3 regions of the Rummeliibacillus sp. GQ308 genome follow, and region 3 is predicted to be linked to each of the others. Evidence: predicted binding sites of a transcription regulator. Region 3 holds the regulator's gene; each other region holds the start of a gene.
The links. Region 3 encodes LexA, which represses DNA repair genes until DNA is damaged. Its sites were predicted from a motif close to CGAACATATGTTCG; they were not measured.
Positions count from the first base shown of each region.

Region 1: the regulator LexA is predicted to act here: its motif matches at 6,127-6,140, upstream of uvrB (excinuclease ABC subunit UvrB).
Region 2: the regulator LexA is predicted to act here: its motif matches at 1,217-1,230, upstream of AC6CHJ_RS00530 (Y-family DNA polymerase).

Region 1 is NZ_JCAXDQ010000001.1:568,390-576,367, reverse strand. It holds gene AC6CHJ_RS02690 (DUF4097 family beta strand repeat-containing protein) at 1-1,044, opposite strand, end outside; gene uvrA (excinuclease ABC subunit UvrA) at 1,202-4,066, opposite strand; gene uvrB (excinuclease ABC subunit UvrB) at 4,072-6,054, opposite strand; gene AC6CHJ_RS02675 (competence protein ComK) at 6,502-7,062, shown strand; gene AC6CHJ_RS02670 (YhjD family protein) at 7,052-7,405, opposite strand; one part of gene prfB (peptide chain release factor 2) at 7,625-7,978, opposite strand, start outside.
Region 2 is NZ_JCAXDQ010000001.1:95,452-103,429, forward strand. It holds gene AC6CHJ_RS00520 (glycine C-acetyltransferase) at 1-48, shown strand, start outside; gene AC6CHJ_RS00525 (carbon-nitrogen family hydrolase) at 215-1,003, shown strand; gene AC6CHJ_RS00530 (Y-family DNA polymerase) at 1,257-2,513, shown strand; gene AC6CHJ_RS00535 (YolD-like family protein) at 2,573-2,911, shown strand; gene AC6CHJ_RS00540 (hypothetical protein) at 3,087-3,722, opposite strand; gene AC6CHJ_RS00545 (L-threonine 3-dehydrogenase) at 3,962-4,900, shown strand; gene AC6CHJ_RS00550 (DNA/RNA non-specific endonuclease) at 5,120-6,058, shown strand; gene AC6CHJ_RS00555 (hypothetical protein) at 6,431-7,240, shown strand; gene AC6CHJ_RS00560 (DUF421 domain-containing protein) at 7,460-7,978, opposite strand, start outside.
Region 3 is NZ_JCAXDQ010000001.1:939,265-947,242, forward strand. It holds gene AC6CHJ_RS04445 (methionine gamma-lyase family protein) at 50-1,309, shown strand; gene AC6CHJ_RS04450 (MerR family transcriptional regulator) at 1,515-1,898, shown strand; gene glnA (type I glutamate--ammonia ligase) at 1,934-3,268, shown strand; gene AC6CHJ_RS04460 (DUF2247 family protein) at 3,556-4,116, shown strand; gene AC6CHJ_RS04465 (hypothetical protein) at 4,329-4,637, opposite strand; gene AC6CHJ_RS04470 (GNAT family N-acetyltransferase) at 5,090-5,590, shown strand; gene lexA (transcriptional repressor LexA) at 5,740-6,354, opposite strand; gene yneA (cell division suppressor protein YneA) at 6,522-6,836, shown strand; gene AC6CHJ_RS04485 (YneB family resolvase-like protein) at 6,829-7,485, shown strand; gene AC6CHJ_RS04490 (DUF896 domain-containing protein) at 7,615-7,851, shown strand; gene tkt (transketolase) at 7,949-7,978, shown strand, end outside.

The sequences.
Region 1 (7,978 bases), 370 kb from region 3:
TACTTTTCCTAAGTTTGAAGTGACTTCACCCTGTAGGGAGGTATTATTCGGTATATAAATTTCCACTGCACCAGCAATTGTTTGGGCACGGATATTCTTTGCTTTTTCAGTTCGAGTCGTCACTACGACATGGCCATTAGCTGATTTCGCATCTAATTCTTCTATTTTGCCATCGACATAAATGCGGCCATTGACTGTTTCTACTTCTGCTTTTTTCCCTTTCACATCACGTAGGTCAATTGCGCCATTGGCAGTTTCTGCTTCCAATTGGTAGAAACCAACATTTTTGAAATCAATACCACCATTCATTGTTTTGACTTTTATTTGTTCGATGTCAATGTTAGCTGTTTTAAATCCTCCATTGAATTGGCGGATTGTGACGAAATCATATTTTTTTGCCGGAATGTAAATAGTAGCATCTAGGCGCAGTTTTTTTGTTGCAGAGACAATTCGTAATGTATCATCATCTGCCTTGCTGACTACACCTTGATTGAATTCATTTAATATGTCATCCGACATTTTTCCAATGGTTGGTCGAATTCGATATACAATTTTCGCGCTCTCTTCGTTCGTTGGAATCAACTCGATATTACCATTGGGAATATCAATACTAATATTAGAAAACGTAGCGTTTTGTAACTCTTCTATTTTTTCTTCTGAGGCTGAAGAACTCATAAACCCTTTGTCAAAATCGAATTCTTTCACTTTCGAGAAAGTAGTGTTCATTAAATTCACCAATTTCGTTCCAAATTGTGTGAAGTCTTTTCGTATTTCTTCAAAGAATTCATCTTCATTGCCCGATTGGCGTTGTTCAGTTGTCTGCTCCCCATACTGGTCACTTGCCATCTTCTCTTTTTTCGACTCATTTTCGAAATATTCTTTCTGTGGAGCAGTCTTGCTGCTATCAGTTGTTGCTTTATTTTCGTTTGGCTGTTGATTCATGTTTGATGGCTGCTCAAGTTTTTCAAATAGTACGATTGCTTCTTGGGCGGTGATTGTGCCTTTTTCGACTAAATCCAAAATTCGTTTACGTTCATCTTGCATAATAACACCCTCCATTATTCGTCTTACTACATGTACGAATTCACTGGCAAAAAGTTTCATAATAGCGGAAGGAGATATACCTGCCAAAGCTTACTTAGCTCTCTATGACAGATAAATCTCCATTTCCAGTCATGCTATCTTAATCATTTTACTAATACTATTTCTGCGCTTTTTCGAGCGATGCTTCCATACGGGCTCGATCACGTTCTAATACACGATTCAAATAAAATCCAGTATATGAACCTTCTGTGTCAGCTACTTGCTCAGGCGTTCCCTTAGCAACAACAGTACCACCTTTATCTCCGCCTTCTGGTCCCATATCTATAATGTAGTCAACTGTTTTTATTACATCAAGATTATGTTCGATAACCAGCACTGTGTCGCCATTCTCTACAAGTCGATGTAACACTTTCAATAGACGAGAAATATCATCTGCATGAAGTCCTGTTGTCGGTTCATCCAATATATAAATGGATTTTCCATTAGACCGTTTATGCAATTCAGATGCCAGTTTAACGCGTTGCGCTTCCCCACCGGATAACGTAGTTGCTGGTTGGCCAAGTTTGATATAACCTAATCCCACATCAACTAATGTTTGCAGCTTTCTAGCAATACGCGGGATGTTTTTGAAGAATTCCAAGCCATTTTCAACTGTCATTTCGAGCACATCTGAAATATTTTGGTCTTTATATTTTACCTCAAGTGTTTCCCGATTATAACGTTTGCCATGACATACTTCACATGGTACGTAAACATCAGGCAAGAAATGCATCTCAATTTTGATGATCCCGTCTCCACGACACGCTTCACAGCGTCCGCCTTTGACATTAAAGCTAAAGCGTCCTTTTTTATAACCGCGTACTTTCGCTTCATTTGTAGAAGCGAACACATCTCGAATATCATCAAATACCCCTGTATATGTTGCTGGGTTAGAACGTGGCGTTCTACCGATTGGTGACTGGTCAATATCTATCACTTTTTCTAACTGCTCGATCCCTTCTATTTCTTTCACTTCGCCAGGCTTAATCTTGGCGCGGTTCAATTTATGAGCGAGCGTTTTATATAGAATTTCATTGACTAACGTACTCTTCCCAGATCCAGAAACACCAGTTACCGCAACAAATACGCCTAATGGAATATCTACTTTTACATTTTTCAAATTGTTTTCTCTTGCCCCTTTAATCTTGATATAGCGGCCATCAGGGGTTCTCCGTTCAATTGGCAATGGGATAAATTTCTCGCCGCTTAAATATTTCCCTGTCAATGAATGCGGATTATGCATAACCTCCTGCGGTGTACCGGCAGCAACAATTTCACCGCCATGTGCTCCTGCGCCAGGTCCTACATCGATTAAATAATCAGCGGCCATCATTGTATCCTCATCATGCTCAACAACAATCAATGTGTTGCCCAGATCTCTCATGCTTTGCAATGTAGCGATTAGACGGTCATTATCGCGCTGATGTAGGCCAATTGACGGCTCATCTAGGATATATAACACACCAGTTAACCGAGAGCCAATTTGAGTGGCGAGACGAATACGCTGTGCCTCCCCGCCCGATAATGTGCCTGCTGCACGGTTTAATGTTAGATAATCCAAACCAACATTGATTAAAAAGCTTAATCGCTCTTGAATCTCTCTTAAAATCAACCGGGCAATCTGCATATCTTTTTCCGATAGCTCTAGTTCTTTAAATAGTTGGAATGCTTCTTTTACAGATAGCTCTGTTACTTCACCAATATGCATACCATTGATCTTTACAGCTAATGATTCGGGTTTTAAACGATGACCGTGACATGATGGGCACGGTTGCTGTACCATGTATTTTTCCATTTGCTCACGTACATAATCCGAGCTAGTTTCTTTGTAGCGTCGTTCTACATTTCTTAACACACCTTCAAAGAAAATATTTTGGTCTCGTACGCTTCCGAATTCATTTTCATAGTGGAAGTGAATACTATCATTTCCCGATCCATTCAATATCTTATCCATTTGTTCACTTGATAGCTCTTTTACCGGCACATCCATTGGGATGCCGTAATGGTAGCAAACAGCTTTCAATAATTGCGGATAGAATTGTGAGCTTGTTGGAATCCATGGAGCAATGGCTCCTTCATCCAATGTCAAATCCCAGTCTGGTATGACTAATTCTTTATCTACTACTAGTTTAGAGCCAAGACCGTCACATCTTGCACATGCACCAAACGGGCTGTTGAAGGAGAACATTTTCGGTTCTAATTCGCCGATTGAAAAGCCACAAATAGGACAAGCGTGATGTTCGCTGAATAACAGTTCTTCATGTTCCATCACATCGACTACTACACGGCCTTCTGCAAGCCTTAACGCTGTTTCTAATGAATCGCTTATACGTGCCTCGACGCCTTCTTTTAAAACGATACGGTCTATGACCACTTCAATCGTATGTTTTTTATTCTTGTCTAATTCAATATTATCGTCTAAATCGCGGAGTTCACCATCTATTCGTGCACGAACAAACCCCTGTTTTTTTAGATCCTCTAAAAGTTTTACATGTGTGCCCTTTCTCCCTTGGATCATGGGTGCAAGCAGTTGAAGCTTGGTACGCTCAGGATACTGCTTAATGCGATCCACCATTTGTTCAATGGTTTGAGAAGTAATTTCAATACCATGCTTTGGACAGATTGGTTTTCCGACACGAGCAAAAAGCAATCGCAGGTAATCATAAATCTCCGTTACCGTTCCGACTGTTGAACGTGGATTTCGGCTTGTTGTTTTTTGATCGATTGATATGGCAGGCGATAAGCCTTCTATCGCATCTACATCCGGCTTGTCCATCTGACCTAAAAATTGCCGTGCATAAGATGACAGCGACTCAACATAACGCCTTTGACCTTCCGCATAAATCGTATCAAAAGCGAGAGAGGATTTCCCTGAACCCGACAAACCAGTAATCACGACTAATTGGTCTCTTGGAATGGTCACATCTATATTTTTTAAATTATTTGCTCTGGCACCTTGTACTACAATCTCTTGATTTTTCAAATTGGTCATCCTTCCGACTTCAATTCCAAAATAGTGTCTCTTAATTCTGCTGCCCGCTCAAAATCAAGCGCTTTTGCAGCATCCTTCATTTCTGTCTCTAATGATTCAAGCAATGTGATTTTTTCCGCCTTCGTAAGCTTTTTGCCTTGGGTTGCCTTTGTCAAATATGATTCAGGTTCCTCCGCAGCTTGTGTTGCGCGAATCACATCCCGAATTTCTTTTTGTATAGTTTTAGGTGTAATATTGTGTTTTTCATTATATTCCATTTGAATTGTACGACGGCGTTCCGTTTCCTCGAGTGCTTTTGCCATTGAATCTGTAATGCGATCAGCATACATAATGACATGCCCATTGGCATTTCGAGCAGCACGACCGATTGTTTGGATTAAAGAACGTTCTGAACGAAGGAAACCTTCTTTATCCGCATCTAAAATAGCGACAAGCGAAACTTCCGGAATGTCTAGTCCTTCACGAAGCAAGTTAATACCGACTAGTACATCATATGTTCCTACACGCAGCTCGCGAATAATCTCAATACGCTCTAACGTTTTTATTTCAGAGTGCAAATACTGTACCTTGATGCCCATCTCTTTTAAATAATCGGTTAAATCCTCCGACATTTTTTTCGTAAGCGTCGTAATGAGTACACGTTCATTCCGTTGAATTCTATTTTGAATTTCATCCATTAGGTCATCGATTTGGCCTTCGATTGGGCGTACATCGATTTCTGGATCAAGCAAGCCAGTCGGGCGAATAATTTGTTCAGCCATCTCAGGTGTATGTTCCAATTCATAAGGACCAGGCGTTGCCGAAACATAAATTGCGTTATGAATATGTTTCTCAAATTCTTCAAATTTCAGCGGCCTGTTATCAAGTGCGGACGGCAAGCGGAATCCGTGTTCTACTAGTACGTTTTTGCGTGCTTGGTCTCCATTATACATACCACGGATTTGCGGCAATGTAACATGACTTTCATCAATAACAAGCAGAAAGTCTTCCGGGAAGTAATCAAGCAATGTATAAGGTGTAACACCAGCCGGGCGCAATGTAAGATGCCTTGAATAGTTTTCTATGCCAGAGCAGAAGCCCATTTCGCGCATCATTTCCAAGTCGTAATTCGTTCGTTGCTCTAATCGCTGTGCTTCAAGCAGCTTGTCTTCTTCTCGCATATGTTTTAATTGATCTTTCAGTTCTACTTCAATATTATCTATTGCTTTTAATAATTTCTCCTCACGCGTAACGAAGTGGGATGCTGGGAAAATAGCAATATGTTCTCTATCTCCAAGTACTTCGCCTGTCAACGCATCTACTTCTCTAATGCGGTCAACTTCATCCCCGAAAAATTCAATACGGATACAGTGTTCATCTCGAGATGCAGGGAAAATTTCGACTACATCTCCGCGCACTCTAAAGGTACCACGCGTGAAATTTATATCATTTCGTTCATACTGGATATCTACCAGTTTGCGGAGCAGCTGGTTGCGTTCAATTTCCATCCCTGTACGAATGGACACAACCATTTCACGATACTCTTCCGGGTTCCCCAAGCCATAGATACAAGAAACGGATGCAATAATAATTACATCATCTCGTTCAAACAATGAGGAAGTGGCAGAGTGCCGCAGTTTATCGATTTCATCATTGATGCTGGCGTCCTTTTCAATGTAGGTATCGGTTTGTGGCACATACGCTTCCGGTTGGTAATAATCATAATAGCTGACGAAATACTCGACAGCATTATTTGGAAAAAACTCCTTAAACTCACTGTAAAGTTGACCTGCGAGCGTTTTATTATGCGCAATGATCAGCGTCGGCTTTTTCACCTCTTTGATAACGTTTGAAATCGTAAAAGTTTTCCCCGTTCCTGTTGCGCCAAGAAGTGTTTGATGCTGTTTATTTTGTCTAACGCCTTCAACCAGTTCTTTAATCGCTGCAGGCTGGTCGCCACTCGGTTGATATGCGGAATGTAATTCAAAATCTTTACTCATTTGGTTCCTCCCCGTTCCTTAAAACTCTTAGACATATTTTAACATAGCTACGCACAAGTATCCAGAAATAAGCGAACGTACGTTTTATTGTTTAAATAAAAAAACCGCTCCATCTGAACGGTTTTTAATTTTTAAATTGAATGATAACAGTCACAGTTTTCTACTTTGGGGGCTTTTACTGAGAAAGTAAAACAAAAATAGTTTAATTTTACCCTCATATGGCCCAAGCAAAGTATTCATTCTACCAACAAAAAGAGAAGAACGACCAATGATATGGCACTTTTCTCTGTTTTATTTCCTGAAATACTTTTTGTTAGTATAGGAAAAACAACATGAATATGCAATCTTTTTTACTTTCTCATCTATCTATAGAAATAGTGTAGTTGAGATCATTATATACCCGTAAATTTAGTCTTTGAATCCACCAACATACTAGGAGGAATAAAAATGGAAATTATAAAAATTCATGAATTTTATCTCACACCGGATATTTGCATGCTTAAGCCTATTTTGGTAGACAAACGAAATTATTCACTTGTTATTGAGCTCAATCGTCAATACATCGTCTCGTGTACCGTGACCCGATTGATTAATTATATTTGTACTTCACTCGGCACTTCATTGGACGTATCACTGGAATATTCAAATTACGTATTTAGCAAAGTAAACGAACATGCCAAATCAGACACAATTATTAAACTACCTATCATCTTAACGGCTCTTTTACAGCCATATATTTTCTTTCCGACTGCATCACCTAAGAAAAAGCATAACGCATGGATTTTGTGGCAAAATTTTAGAGGACATACTATGATGAATAAACAAGAAATGGGCTTATATTTCAAAAAAGGAGTTTATATAGAGGAACAATTAAGTTTTACAACACTTTCAAGGCAGCAATATTATGCTTCCATCCTTTATTTCCGTCATATGGACGAGGTGATTAATAGACATCAAAAAATGGACAATCGTTCAATTATAGAGCGCGGCTTGTTTCTTATGACTTAGATAAATAGTGAGTTAACAGTTCTTCCACATGATTGCGCAGCCGAATATTCGAGTATCGGCGGCAATCTTGGGCTCTTTTATTGATAAAAATGTATTCGGAGAATAGATCATCTCGCTCCCCGCGGAATACTTGCAGCTGATGCATAGCCAAATAACGTTTCGTCTCAGCCAGTTCTTTGTGGACTCGCTTGGTTGTCTGTTCAAGCAGCCTTATATAGGGTTGTTTTAATTTAAAATGCCCTTGCTCAAATTCCTTGCTATCACGCTTTAGAATTTGCAGCACCATTGGCAAGTAAATGGCCTGCTCTAACCTATGAATTGCTTCATTCGATAAATTCAACATCGCCAACAACCTCCATAGAAAACAAACGTTCTTATTTTATTTTATATTCGAGTTGCTCATTTAGCAAGTAAATTTAAGAACAAACGTTTGGTATATTTTGTCTCAATACCCAAAATAGAAAGAGACAACACCGCTACTAGCAAAAAATACGCCCGTTCAGATGAGACCTTGCAAAAGTCTATCCGCTCGGGCGTATTATTTATTCATAACTTACAGTTTTTATAATTGTGAGCGCAAATATGCATTAATAAACTGGTCAATATCGCCATCCATCACCGCTTGGACATTACCGGTTTCTGTGTTGGTGCGATGGTCTTTCACCATTGAATACGGATGGAATACATATGAACGGATTTGGCTACTCCAGCCGATTTCCTTCTGTTCACCGCGGATATCATCTAGCTGAGCTTGCTGCTCTTCTACTTTTAGCTGATACAATTTCGCCTGCAGCATATTCATCGCTTTCTCACGGTTTTTAATTTGTGAGCGTTCAGCCTGGCATGCTACCACAACACCTGTTGGCAAGTGAGTAATACGGACAGCGGATTCTGTTTTATTGATATGCTGTCCTCC
Region 2 (7,978 bases), 840 kb from region 3:
CTAGCGATTTACGAAAAAGTCGGTAAAGAGCTTGGTGTTATTTCTTAATATCCTAAAATCTCGCCATTTTGGCGGGATTTTTTTATGTTAAAGGGCTCTTCTTAAATCTCGTTTTTATATACTTTTTGGTTCAGAAAAGATAGAATAATATGTATATTTTTCAGAATTGAAAGTTTATTATGGGAGCGAAAAGTTCAAATGGAGGTGTACAAACATGAAGATAGGATGCATTCAGTTAAATATAGCATTTGGTGATGTGGAAAAGAACTTTAAAAGAGCTGAACAGCTCATTGGCGAAAGTACTAGTAAAGGAGCCGAGCTTGTTGTCTTGCCGGAAATGTGGAATACAGGTTATGCGCTGAAAAAGTTAAATGAATTAGCGGATGATCATGGGGAAAGAACTAAGAAATTCTTGCAGGACTTAGCTGCAGAACTTCGCATCGATATTGTCGGTGGCTCTGTAGCAACAAAGAGAGATAATCATTTCTACAATACGATGTATGTTGTCGATAAAGAGGGCAAACTAGTAGGAGAATATGATAAAGTCCATCTTTTCAGCCTCATGGATGAACATTTGCATTTATCCGCAGGAAGCGAAAAGAACAACTTTGCTCTAGGCAACTTGCAGGCGGCGGGCGTTATTTGCTATGATATCCGTTTTCCAGAATGGCTGCGCCTTCATACATTAAATGGAACAAAAGCGTTGTTCGTTGTAGCCCAATGGCCGACGCCAAGAATCGATCATTGGAAATTGTTACTCCAAGCAAGAGCCATTGAAAATCAATGCTTTGTTATAGCTGTTAACCGTATTAGCAATAAGAAAGAAAATTTCAATGGACAGTCCATGATTATTGGGCCTTGGGGTGAAGTATTGTGGACGGGGAACGAGGATGAAGAGCTTGCTGTTATTGACGTGGACTTCTCTAATGTCGATGAAGTGCGAGATCAAATCCCTGTCTATGATGACCGGCGGCCTGATTTATACAAGGATATTCTATTGTGATTAAAGCGAGAGAAGCTATTTCTCTCGCTTTTTTACTTATTGTTAAAACCTGCCTCTTTGGATATAAACGTATATCCATCCTTTCAGTGAATATAATATATCCACAAACCCTTTCTACATTCCTCTCTCGTTATTTTTATCTAGAAAATAAAACGTTACATTTTGGTAAATGCTCTTTATGACTTGTCATCTCACTTGTCTCATTTTAGAATTAGAACAAATGTTCTTTATTGAATGGAGGGAGTTCGCTGTGCTGTATGAAAATATGCCAAATAAATCGATTATGTGTATAGATATGCGATGTTTTTATGCGAGCTGCATGGCGACACTCGCTGGTTTGAATGTGCTGAATGAAGCGGTTGCCGTTGTTGGTAATTTGGAGCAGCAAAGCAGCATCGTGCTTTCTGCATCTCCCATTGCGAAAAAACGTTTCCAAATAAAAACGGGCACTCGGTTATTTGAAATTCCGAAGCACCCCGATATCCATGTATTTGAAGCAAAGATGGAGTACTTTGTGCGTATGTCTGTTGAAATCACTAAGTTATTTACGAGCTATGTACCGAGCGAAGTGATTCATGTTTACAGTATTGATGAAAGCTTTATTGATTTAACAGGCACGGAGAAGCTATGGGGGGATCCAGAACAAACAGCGCGTGCCATTCAGGATGAGCTTTACAAGCAATTTGAGATTCCAAGTACTGTCGGTATGGGACCTAACATGCTTCTAGCAAAGCTTGCACTCGATTTAGAAGCGAAAAAAACAGGTTTTGCAAAGTGGGACTTTGAGGACGTTGAGAAAAAGCTATGGCCTGTTATGCCGCTGTCTGAAATGTGGGGAATTGGACGCCGCACCGAACGAACGCTAAACCACATGGGTATTTTTTCAGTGGGCGATTTAGCAAATGCCGATTTATCTGCACTCGAAGAGAAGTTCGGCATTATGGGCAACCAGCTTTACCACCATGCATGGGGGATTGATTTATCTACCGTAGGAGAAGCACCAATTGTCGAAGGCCAAATCAGTTTCGGCAAAAGCCAGATATTAAAACGCGATTACCATACGAAAAAGGAAATCTTCATCGTGCTGCTTGAAATGTGCGAGGATGTAGCAAGGCGGGCAAGGGAAGCTTATAAAGTGGGCCGCACCATTACATTGGGCATATCGTATAGCCGCGATGCTTTTGGCGGAGGCTTCCAACGCGCAAAAACGATTGATGAAGCGACCAATGATACAATGGCGATTTATCGTGTATGCCTGCAGCTTTTTGAAGAGCATTACAACGAACGTCCTGTGCGACAAATCAGCATTAGCATATCAAAATTAGAATCAGAACAGTCACTGCAGCTTAGCCTCTTTGATACAAAACGCTGGAAACGCCGCAAGCTCGGCGCCGCGATGGATCACCTTCGTGCACATTACGGTTCGACAGCTATACTTCGCGCCGTTTCGTATACAGAGGCAGGTACTGCGATTGGACGCGACGGATTGCTTGGAGGGCACAAGCGCTAAAGTCTAAGGGGATTTTACAGCTTATTAATGCGAGACGGGATAAAAGGAGATGTGTGTTAGTGCTACGCGACCGAGGGAATATCAAGTGGACGGCTATGATGCTGCCAGAACACGTCCAACGTTTGAAAAACTGGCAAAGTGAATTAAAGCAAATCAAAAAACCTGCATATGACGAATGGACACTGCAGGCGTTAGAAGAGGAAGTACTACAAGCATACTACAGCAAAAAAGAAGTAATCGTAGAAGTATGGCATGATAAAACGAGCCGTAGCTTTACAGGCATCATTGCCGACCTTAACAGTGAAAAGAAAAAACTGTTAATACAAGATCAACATGCATTCTCTAAAAATCATTGGGTGGATGTGGACTGTATTATTCATTTGGAGATATTGGCGTGAGTGCCCCGAATCGAACCCGAGTGACCCAAATGTAGTACTGAGTGACTCAAATAACCAGTCGAGTGAGCTGAATTCAAGAGTGAGCGACCTAAAATGGAATGAGTGACCCGAATGGATCTCTGAGTGACTTAAATAACCAGTCGAGTGACCCGAATCTAGCCGTGAGTGACCCAAATCAATTATTCTTTTTTTCCATGTGTGAAAAGCTGTAATACAGCAAATACTTTTGCACGCCTCTTGCTTTTTTTATAGCTAGCGAAGAATGCTGGCCAAATTCCTCCTGATTAGCTTCTTTATAAGAAATCAAACTTTCAATCGACGGCACCATCCACTTTTCAGTTAACTGCGGCATCATTTCACGTGCGCTCTCAATATTTCCAAGCAAGACTTCGCTGTGGGCAATCATATAGCTTTGATAAGGCTCTTTCTGAATTTGTTTTGCTTCAGTCAGCGCTTGATCGTAATGTTCTTCTAGTAGGGCAAGCAAGCATGCGTAATTATGTTTGATATAAGGCTGTTGGTGGGTGGAAATTATTCGTTGAAGCGCGTCTTTTTGTTCTGCTAAAGATTCATGGGCGATTGCGTATGGATAGGCAAACAATGCTTTTTGCTTATTTCTTTTAAGGAAGCGGTCGATTTTTTTAAGATTGTTTGTCCACCATAGTGCATTGAAGTGGGGATAAAGTGTAAACATAAATACATATAAGATAAGCAAAATAACGATTAGCCATGTAGGGATATCCATTAAAAGCAGAAAAGAGCATGCTAGGATGGCAAATAAATAAATGAGCGTTAATTTTACTAATTCCATTCGTTCACTCCTTTTTTCGTTTAGTATAAATGAAAATTCAGAAAAAGTCCCAGGCGAAATCAGTAGATGAGCACTGGTTGTGCTTTCTAGAAATACAGTATATAATAAATCCGGAAAAACACTTTAAATAATAGGTATTAAGGGATTTATTTGTACACTGTGAGAGTACAAATGTTTTCAGGAAGAGAAAATGTACTGTCAGTAAAAACAATTGTATGTAATAGAGGGAGGATTATACAATGAAAAAAATAATGATAACAGGCGCGTCTGGCCAAATCGGTTCAGAATTAGTGGCGAAGCTAAGAAAAGAATATGGTACCGAAAATGTACTAGCTACAGATATAAAAGAGAGTGCCAACCAAGCAGGACCATTTGAAAAATTAGACGTAACTGATGCAAAGCGCATGCATGAATTAGCGAAGAATTTTGAAGCAGATACAATCATGCATATGGCAGCGTTGTTGTCAGCAACAGCTGAAGAAAGACCATTGTTCGCTTGGAATTTAAACATGGGCGGCCTTGTGAATGCTCTTGAAGTAGCACGCGAATTAAATATGCAATTCTTTACACCAAGTTCTATCGGCGCGTTTGGCCCATCAACACCGAAAAATAATACGCCTCAAGACACATTACAACGTCCGACTACTATGTACGGCGTAAATAAAGTAGCGGGTGAACTTCTTTGCGATTATTATTTCACACGTTTCGGCTTAGATACGCGCGGCGTTCGTTTCCCTGGATTGATCTCCAATGTGACTCCTCCAGGCGGCGGTACAACAGACTATGCGGTGGATATTTATTATAAAGCTGTACAAGAAGGAAAATATACTTCTTATATCGCACAAGGTTCATATATGGACATGATGTATATGCCTGATGCATTGCAAGCAATCGTTGACTTAATGGAAGCAAATCCAGAAAAACTCATTCACCGTAATGCATTCAATGTAACAGCGATGAGCTTTGAACCAGAAGAAATTGCAGCTTCCATCCGCAAAGTAATGCCAGAATTTACAATGGATTATAAAGTGGACCCTGTACGCCAAGCAATTGCAGACAGCTGGCCGAATTCGATTGATCCAACAGCGGCAAAAGAAGAATGGGGCTTTAAAGCAAAATTTGATTTAGACGCAATGACAATCGATATGTTAAATGTATTAAAAGAAAAATTAAAATAGACTAGGCAAGGAGCAGCATTTTAAAATGCTAATCCTATATGAAAAAGAGGCTCGAAAAAGTGGCAAATCACTTTTCAGGCCTCTTTTTACTTATTCAGATTTTAATTCTTAAAGAAATATATTTATTAATAAATTAAAACCAATAAGGTAAATGGATATATTTATGATAAAGTATATCTTGAAACAAATACTATAAAGCTATTACAGGAGAGTCCTAACATGAAAAGGAAAATGAATTACATAATATTACTTTTAACGACCGTCTTTATAGTTGGTTGTACTGAAGGTGCATCCATTAAAGATAAAGAAACAAATTCACAAGAAGTAAACACAGTTGATACAAATAAAAATAGTGAAAAAGATGAAACTATCACTTCGGTTATTGGTGAAACAGTAGCAAAGAAAACACCAACTAAACCAAATAAAAAACTGTTCTCAGGATATAAACTTATTAAAGTTGATGGTGGTGATCTTTCCGGGTATCGAAAATCAAACGTCGTCGTTGACATTGGTTTTGGAAATCGTGAATATTGGGGATTTACGAATGAGCATGGGCAACTGGTTCGTGTTATTGCCGACAAAATTGTTCTACAAGATGACCGTACCGAACCAGTAACATCGTCTGGTAGATACTACCCTGACGAAGCAAAAGTTCCAGGTGTTGAAAGAGCAGATTTAGATGAAGGACATATCATTGCGGATTCTCTCGGAGGGGTATCAAATGCTTACAATATTACTCCACAAGAAAGTACACTCAACCGACATGGTGATCAAGCATATATGGAAGATGCCATTCGTAAAGCTGGCGGGGCTACTAACTTTGAAGCAATTATCACCTATCCTAATACGAAAACACAAATCCCCTCAAGTTATCAGTATACCTATACGATAAAGGGTGAGAAAATCGTTGATAAATTTAATAATGTAAACCCTGATAAAGTAAACAAATCGCTCGGTCTAACTGGCAATAAGACGCCCAATTCAACTACAACTCGTTCAAACAAAAAGAACGATATTTCTAGGGTTGATATAAACGGTGATGGACAGGTGACGATTAAAGAAGCAAAAGCAGCAGGTTATAGTATGCCCATAACAAGGAATCATTGGTTATACCCATATATGGATGACCGAGATAATGATGGTATGGTAGGGGAATAAGCATCTAAGAATTGAAGACAAAATAAGTTTCAAAGAGGATAGATAAATACAGGCCATTATCGATTTTTATCCAAAAAATGACTAAACCTTGATTATAAAGGGTTTAGTCATTTTTTATAGTTTCAAATTAGAACATGGAGGTTTATTTTACGCTAGAGTAGCTTTATACAACTAACGTGTAGCTTTAGTAAAACATCAAGAAGGTTTGGCGATACAATGTGAAGTGTTACACTTAAATTAACGAGACAGTTTAGTTGAAGAAGGAACTTTCCTTCCATTAAAGAATTAATTAAGATAACATAAGTTTTTTGGGGATGGGCAAAAACCCAACGATGATTGTATGAAGTATATAATAGGAAAGGGGAAATGTGAATGAGGAAACTAAAAGTAACTGTTTTCACCTTATTACTGAGCATACCACTCGTCCTATTAAGTGGTTGCGTTAAAAATTCAAAACTAGTAGAAAAACCTATAGGAGATTATTTATCCAAAAACTACGGGATAAAGAATGAGGATTTTAAAATTCTTTCTACTAGTCAAGGGTTTGGAATTTCTGATATACAGACCAAAGTAGAAATAAGAAAACCATACCAAACTTTTACTAGTTTAAATGTAAACGAAAACTCACTTGAAATTGATGAAAAAACAAGTCGTGATGTTTTTCTAGAAATATTCAAAGGAGCTTATATTGAACAACATCGTGATGTTTTGAAACAATCCGATAAGATAACAAAAAAGTATAACTTATTAAGTGAATTCTCCTTTAATAAAAAGACTCCAAAATTCTATTACTATTTGAGTGTAGATATAGATGAACAACAAGAAAAGGAATTAATTGTAAAATTCAAACGCGAACAAAAAATAAACACTGACAACATAATGAAAATGTTAAAAGATAGTAAACCTAGAGAACATGCTAATTATACAGGAGTCATTAATTTTAGATACTATTACAATACGTACAAAAATAGTAAAACTGTTCCCAATGCTCAAAGTATTGTGGATGATTTCGAGAAGAGCCACGTGCTAAAAGAGGGCATTTATAAGATAGCTGTTGAAACCATATATTCTAGCCCTCATAAAAAAAGCTTAGGAAGAACGGATAGTCGTAATAATAGTGTCATGTTTACCGTGGATGAACAAGGGAAATTTGAAATATTGAAAACAACTGTAGGTTCTTGATAAAATACGCCAATTGTCGTGTTTTAAATAAAGGGCGACTTTCCACAAGGAAGATAGCTCTTTTTTTCTGATTACTATTCTTGTTCTATTACTAATAACCTGGTGGTACAAACCCACTTAGCCATCGGGCGCGATTCTGTAATAAGGATCAGCTCTCGTTTTCATTAACGGGCCATATAATAGGCTGGTTACATAAAAAAGAATCCAACTAAGGATTCTCTATTTAAGGAAAATTTGCAATTGATTATTTTGGTCGAGTGTTGCGAGTAAGACTTCATTAATTTCAACGTTATAAGTTGTCTTTATATTGTTTTTAAGGGTTTCTTCATTGTAGGGTGAATGATTTAACATCTTATAATTAATCTTCCCCTCTTTAATAATTGCATGTGGATATGAAAATGGTTGAGGTGTAATACTGATATCTGATTTCGTTACAGGCTGATGCTCTGGAGATAAAAAAAATGAAATCTCTCCATCTGGTTCCCATAAAGCTAAGGCAACCATTTTTAAATCTACAATACTTTGTTTTCTCATTTCAGATAAAACATCATCAACTGAAATTCTTGCTTTTTTTAAATTCTTCAAATTAATTTCACCATTCTTAACAAGAGAGACTGGCGGAGGTGCAACAAATTCTCTAAATGGGATAAACTTACTCATTAAATATAAACAAATTAAATAAAGGCTGACTAGAATAGACATTGAAACTAATGAACCTTTTAATCCTAACCCTTCATC
Region 3 (7,978 bases):
AACAATAATAATGATGATTGGAATTATTAGAGAGAACGGAGTAGAGAAAATGGCTTACAAGTCACCATTAACAGATGAAACATTGATGCTAGCAAAGAAAATTGAAGAGAAGGTTAAACCCTACTTTAACCGTGCGGATGAAATGGCTTTTTATAATCAACAAAAAGTACTTTCTGCCTTTCGTAATAATAATGTCAGCGAACATCATTTCCATCCTTCAACAGGGTACGGATATGATGATGAAGGGCGTGATAATCTAGAGCGTATCTATGCTGATACATTCGGAGCGGAAGCGGCGCTTGTTCGACCTCAAATTATTTCGGGTACACATGCCATCACTCTTAGCCTTTTTGGAGTGCTGAGACCAGGTGATGAATTGATGTATATTACAGGACAACCATATGATACACTTCAGTCTATTGTTGATGGAGGAGATCAAGACACTGGCTCATTAAAAGACTTCAATATTAGTTACCAGCATATTGACTTATTGGACGATCAATATATTGATTGGGATCAGGTTGAAGAGAGGGTATCTGATAAAACGAAAGTAATTGCTATTCAGCGTTCTAAGGGGTATGCAACAAGACCATCGTTTACGATTGATCAGATCGCTGAAATGATTCAAAAAATCCGGTTGATTAAAAGTGACGCCATCATTTTTGTAGACAATTGCTACGGTGAATTTGTGGATGCAGTAGAACCTACTGAACTGGGTGCAGATCTTATGGCAGGCTCTTTAATTAAAAACCCTGGCGGCGGTTTAGCAAAAGTTGGGGGTTATATTGCAGGTAAGGCGAAATATGTCGAACAATGCGCATACCGCATGACTTCACCTGGTATTGGAGCAGAGGCAGGTCCATCTCTTAACGCACTGTTAGATATGTATCAAGGATTCTTTTTAGCTCCTCATGTAGTGTCTCAAGCATTAAAAGGAGCTATATTTACTGCTGCTGTACTTGAGGATATTGGGATGTCTCCATCACCGCGCTATGATGCAAAAAGAACAGATTTAATTCAATCAGTTTCATTTAACACCCCAGAGCAAATGATCCAATTTTGCCAGGCTATCCAAAAAAATTCCCCTGTCAATGCACACTTTGCACCTGAACCTGCTCCTATGCCAGGTTATGACGATGATGTGATCATGGCTGCAGGTACATTTGTACAAGGAGCCAGTATTGAGTTATCAGCGGATGGTCCGCTTCGCCCTCCATACACTGCCTATGTTCAAGGTGGCTTGACATATGAACACGTAAAGTTTGCGATTTTAAGTGCAGCTCAACAACTTCAAAGCACTAAACAATAAAAGGTAAGAAAACAGAGCTATTAAGAGATGATAAAACATCCTTCCGAATATAAGGAAGGATGTTTTTTTATATTTCTAAAGGAATGAATACGTATTTTAACTCCTGTTAATTAAGTTTTAATTTACATGTTAGAAAACCTAACATTATATTGACAGTAAAGCTAACATGTTATAAAATTAACTTGTGAAAGGTGAGGTGAAGGATTTGAATAAAGAGATTAGAAAGACTATGCCTTTGCTGCCAATTAGCATTGTGATGCAACTAACTGATTTAACCGCTCGTCAAATTCGCTATTACGAAGAACATGAGCTCATTGTTCCAGCAAGAACTGAAGGGAATCGCCGGATGTTTTCATTAAATGATGTTGATGATTTATTAGAGATTAAGGATTTATTAGAACAAGGTATCAATATGGCTGGAATTAAAAAAGTATTTGAAATGAAAAATGAACCGCTTGTTACCAAGCAATTGAAGAAAGAAATTACTGATGAAGATTTAAGAAGGATTTTACGAGAAGAAATGCGTCAAGCGCAAAGTATGCAAAAAACCTCTATCCGACATGGAGATTTATCTCGTTTCTTTTCATAACACCTAAAAAATTCTACATATAGGGAGAGATTTCATTGGGAAAGTTTACAAAAGATGATATTCGTAGATTGGTAGTAGAAAAAGAAGTGAATTTTATCCGTTTACAATTCACAGATGTATTAGGATCTATTAAGAACGTAGAAATACCTGTAAGTCAGCTAGAAAAAGCGTTGGATAATAAAATGATGTTCGATGGCTCGTCTATTGAAGGTTTTGTGCGTATTGAAGAATCTGATATGTACTTATATCCTGATTTAGATACATTTATTGTATTCCCATGGACAATCGGCAAAGGTACAGTATGCCGCTTTATTTGTGATGTATACAGTGCAGATGGTACACCGTTTGCAGGAGACCCAAGAAATAACTTGCGTCGCATATTAAACCGTATGAAAGAAATGGGCTTTACCAGCTTTAATTTAGGACCTGAGCCTGAGTTTTTCTTATTTAAATTAGATGAAAAGGGCGAACCAACACTTGAACTAAATGACCATGGTGGTTACTTTGATTTAGCACCAACAGACTTAGGTGAAAATTGCCGTCGTGATATTGTGCTTGAGTTGGAAGAAATGGGATTTGAAATTGAAGCATCTCACCACGAAGTAGCACCGGGCCAACATGAAATTGATTTTAAATATGCAGATGCGATTACAGCATGCGATAACATCCAAACATTTAAATTGGTTGTAAAAACAATTGCTCGCAAACACGGTTTACACGCAACGTTTATGCCTAAACCATTGTTTGGTGTGGCGGGTTCTGGGATGCATTGTAATGTATCTTTATTTAAAGGGTCAGAAAATGCTTTCTTTAATCCGAATGGCGACCTGCAATTGAGCGATACAGCATATCAATTTATGGCTGGGGTATTAAAACATGTCAAAGGCTTTACAGCTGTGACAAATCCAACTGTGAACTCTTATAAACGATTAGTGCCAGGTTATGAAGCTCCATGTTATATTGCTTGGTCAGCACAGAATCGATCTCCTCTTATCCGTATTCCGGCTTCTCGCGGTCTATCTACTCGGATTGAAGTACGTTCAGTTGATCCAGCAGCAAATCCTTATTTAGCGATGGCTGTCATTCTAGAAGCGGGATTAAATGGTATTGAGCAACAGTTGACACCGCCACCTGCAGTTGATCGAAATATTTATGTGATGAATGCTGAAGAAAGACTAGAAGAAGGCATTGGTAATTTGCCGGCAAACCTAGATGACGCATTGCACGCACTTGCAGAGGATCAAGTCATTCAAGGTGCTTTAGGAAAGCATATTTATGCTAATTTCCGTGAAGCAAAAGAAATAGAATTTGATTTCTTCAGAACACAGGTCCACCAATGGGAACGTGACCAATACATGAAGACTTACTAAAATAAAAAGCGCTGGGATTCAAAGTCCCAGCGCTTTTTTTGTATTAATAGGTGTTTATTATGCATACAGTATTTATAAAATTTGGAAATAATATAAATAGCAAAAGGTATAAAGAAAAGTAAATTTATAAAAGGAAGGAAAAACATTGAAAGAGAAGAAAGTATAGTTCATTATACAATTAATAGAGAAGGACAAATCACGCATCAAATGTGATACCGGGTACAACAAGCTATTGGTTAAATACCTAAGGGTAGATTATTCTATCGAAAAGGAGATGAATGATTAATATGACAGATTATCAGAATGAAGAATTTATTTTAGATATGCCAGAGAACTCGTTAAATTTAAATATTCCGTATGCTTTCTTTATAGATCATGCCTCTTTAAATTGGAATGAATTATATTTTGGATTAAAAAGTCAATATGTTTCTCTAAATTATGCTATTGAAAAAGCAGTATCAGAGGTATCAATTAATGATAATACTTCAAATACGCTATTTGAGCTTGCTTCACTTTTTAAAAATGAAGAAGACTTAGCTGAAAAGTATATTAATGATTTAATACAAGAGAAAATAATTGATTTAATGTTATTGGAAAATAAACAATTCATGATTGACTGTAAAAACAAATATCTTTATATTGCTTTATTGTGGTTGTATCAAAACCCCAAAAAATATAATCATCCGAAACGATACGACTCAGAATTAAAAGAAATAGACTACAGTACCAAAGTTTACGATGTTATTTGGGATTTTAAAATACCTTCAATACCAGCACGTGATTTTCGATATTTCTCGATGACTTTTGAAGTAACAGAGAAAAATCAAGAACTATTTTTAAATAGATGAAATCAATTTTTAGAAGAACAAAAACAGATAGTCGAATAATATTTAAGAAAAAATGCGAATTACCAAAATAATACTAACAATAAACTCAATTTTAAGTCGTAGGATCCTAATATCTTTTACATGTTGAGGTCTATTTCTATTTAGTCACAGACAATTAAAAAACTAAATATCATAACACACTATCGGGATTAGCAAGTCACCCATTTCAATCTTTAATAGATAAAGACGATCTCTATATTCTTAGTATGCTTAGAGAAAATCTCTTTTAATGAGGTATTAGCGATTTTAACATTAAGCAAAAATTCATTTGTATCATTAAAACTATCAGAAATATCCTTACTCTTGGTATCAGAACCTGGAAATACTTCTAAAAGTATATATCCTTGAGAGCTATTTGCTATATAGTATTTTGTTTTATGATAGTAGAATTCAACTTCTCTTCCAGTTGCCAAGTAATGTTGCAGAACTTCCAAGTCAATATAAGAACCGTCATCATTTTCTGAAGTTTTAAAAGTATCCATCTTTCAAACCCACCTCTGTCACTTTTTAATATTAGTCTTGCTTACTTCACCCAGATAACCTTAATCCTAAACAATAATAGTAGCCTTATCACGTTCATATTTAAGCGCTTCGGAAAGCAAAAATGTTGTGTTTTTGCTTCACTCAATTGTCGAGAGATATTTTTGCGCAATAGAAGATGTGTTAAACCATCTGACTGTTAAATCTAAAAATTTATAACCCTGTATTTACCTATATTATACACTGTAATATATTTACTTATATTGAATAATGGAAGTTTTTAAGTTTTATTACAATTATGTATGGCGCTAGAATGAAAAATCAGGAAGAGTAGAGTTTATTACTGGTGAATACTTTGTACAGCATATTATGAGAATAATCGTATGATATGTGACTATGTTTTGAATGTGCAAGGAGGTAGTGGATTGTATTAAGAGAGGAGAAAAAATAGAAAATGATTGAATTACGAAAAATAACTGGAGATAACATAGAGAAAGTAATAGCACTTGAAGTTGAAGAAAACCAAAAAGACTTTATAGAAACTACTAACCTAAGAAGCTTTGCAGATGCTCATATGTTGAATGCAGAAGGGATATTTGCTGCACCCTATGCCATTTATGCCGGTGAAGTGGTGGTTGGATTTTTGATGTATATTTATGATACGTTGGATCACGAATCGTTTGAAAAAGAAGATTTTTACGGCAAGAAGAGCTATTTTATTTGGCATATTATGATTGGAAAGAGTTACCAAGGGAAAGGCTATGGCAAACTTGCATTTGAAAAAGTGTTGAAGGAAATAGTAACGTGGCCATTTGGTGAAGCAGAATATATAGCTCTCTTTTATCAAACAAGTAATATCAAAGCTAAAACATTATACGCTTCATTTAAATTTGAAGATACAGGTATTATTCAGGGTAAGTCCATGTTGGCGATTAAAAAGCTAGTTGAGAAATAAAAGAAACATGCAATGTTTTCATACTGCAAAATAGCACTTTAAGTAGGCGCAAAATAAAACTAATTTAACACCCGCGCTATCTGTTTTGTGTTTATAAAAAAACAATCAGTCTACAGGTAATGTAATAGACTCGATTGTTTTTTTAAGTATCAGTATATGTTTCGATAAAGACCAACAACTTTACCAAGAACAGCAACGTTTTCAACAATTATTGGCTCCATAGAGGAATTCTCTGGTTGTAAACGGAAGTGTCCCTTTTCTTTATAAAAACGTTTTACTGTTGCTTCGTTCTCCTCCGTCATAGCTACTACGATATCTCCATTATTGGCAGTTGCCTGTTGTTTGACAATCACATAGTCTCCATCGAGAATTCCTGCCTCTATCATAGATTCACCCATGATTTCGAGCATAAAAATATGGTCATCTGATCCACCGTAAGTGTCAGGAATAGGGAAGTACTCTTCAATATTTTCGATAGCGGTGATAGGTAACCCGGCAGTTACTTTCCCAACTAAAGGAACATGCATAACACCCTGTTTGGTAACATTTCCTTGATCTAAGATTTCAATAGCGCGCGGTTTTGTCGGGTCTCTGCGAATCAGCCCTTTGCTTTCCAATCTATTCAAATGGCCGTGGACAGTTGAACTGGAAGCTAAACCTACAGCTTCGCCTATTTCTCGTACAGAAGGCGGATATCCTTTAGTGCGTACTTCTTCTTTTATAAATTCCAATATATCATCTTGTCTTTTTGATACCTTTTTCAATTTGCTCACCCTCTTATCAGCAATTTTCTTTAATTGTTAAATGAAGTATAACATGTCTATTAAACGGATGCAAACATAGGTTCGAAATATATTTGACAAAAACGCATGTTCGTATTATATTGAATTATATAAACTACGAACAAACATTCGATGAAGGGGAGATCCTTATGAACTGGATTAAAAAAAATCGAAATACCACCTATTTATTTGCATTCATATTCGCCATTATGGTTATTCTTATGGTCATCAATCGGGATACAACTAGCTACACAAACATAGAAGTCCAAGAAGGAGATACTTTATGGTCGCTATCTGGACTTTATAAAGGGGATTTATCCAAAAGTGAGTGGGTTTCTTTAGTGAAAGATAAAAACAATATTATTGACGGACGCATTATAGCTGGTCATACTTTATCTATTCCTGCGTACAAAAAAACTAGCACAAATAAAAGAGGAATAGAGTTGGCGAGTGAAAATGAATAGAGGGAAAGAAGCAGTATTATATTGCCGTGTGAGTACAGAAAAAGAATCCCAAGATTCTTCGCTAGAACGGCAAGAAAGTGAACTAAAAGAGTTTGCCAAAACAAAAGGCTATAATGTTATGAGTGTATTTAAAGATCGACATAGCGGCTATGACGTAGAACGCGAGGGACTCATGGATTTGCTGGATTATATTAAAGAACAACATATTACAGCATTGTTTGTGCAGGATGAAACGCGATTAGGACGAGGGAATGGTCGCATGGCCGTATTACATCTACTTAATAAAATGGAAGTGACTATTTTTACGCTTAATAATGCAGGCAATATCCAGCTGAATGAAATGGATACAATGTTGCTTGAAATATTGGCACTAGTAGAGGAATATCAAAGGAAATTACATAATGCCAAAATACGTCGTGGGATGAAAAGGGCTGTACAAAACGGCTATAGGCCTGAAAATAACTTAAAGGATCGGGGCAATCCAGAAGGTAGAGAAAGAATTGATGCTCCGATTGAACAGATTATTCAATTGAGAAATAAAGGGCTAACATTTGAAGAAATCACTTCTACTCTAAATGGATTGGGCTTCCAACTTAGCAAAGCAACAGTACATAGACGCTATAAAGAATTCGAAGAGCACAATAATTAATTGTAAACTGTCGAAAAGTTTACTTTCGAATACTGGTTGGCTTGATATGCAAATAATGCTTAACGCTTGCACTTAAAACATATTTTACATACTCTTTAAGATATGAAGAATATGAAAGGGTGTATATAAATGTTGCCAAAAGAAAAGATTGACCGTATTAATTTCCTGTCTAGAAAATCAAAAGCAGAAGGACTAAGTGTCGAGGAAGCAAAAGAACAAACAGCACTTCGAAAAGAATATCTGGATACATTCCGTAATTCCATGAGAGACACCATTGAGCATGTCCGAGTATTTGATCCAAATGGCGATGAAGTAACACCGGAAAAGGTAAAGGAAATTCAAAAACGAAATAATCCTTTAAATTAATAAGGTAAAGTAAATGTCGAAAAAATATTGTTTTCTGACATAATGTTGACTAAACTGTAATAGAATAATACTTTGCTTTCAGAAAGGATGTCTATTCATGACGCTACAAGCAGATCAGCTTGCAATT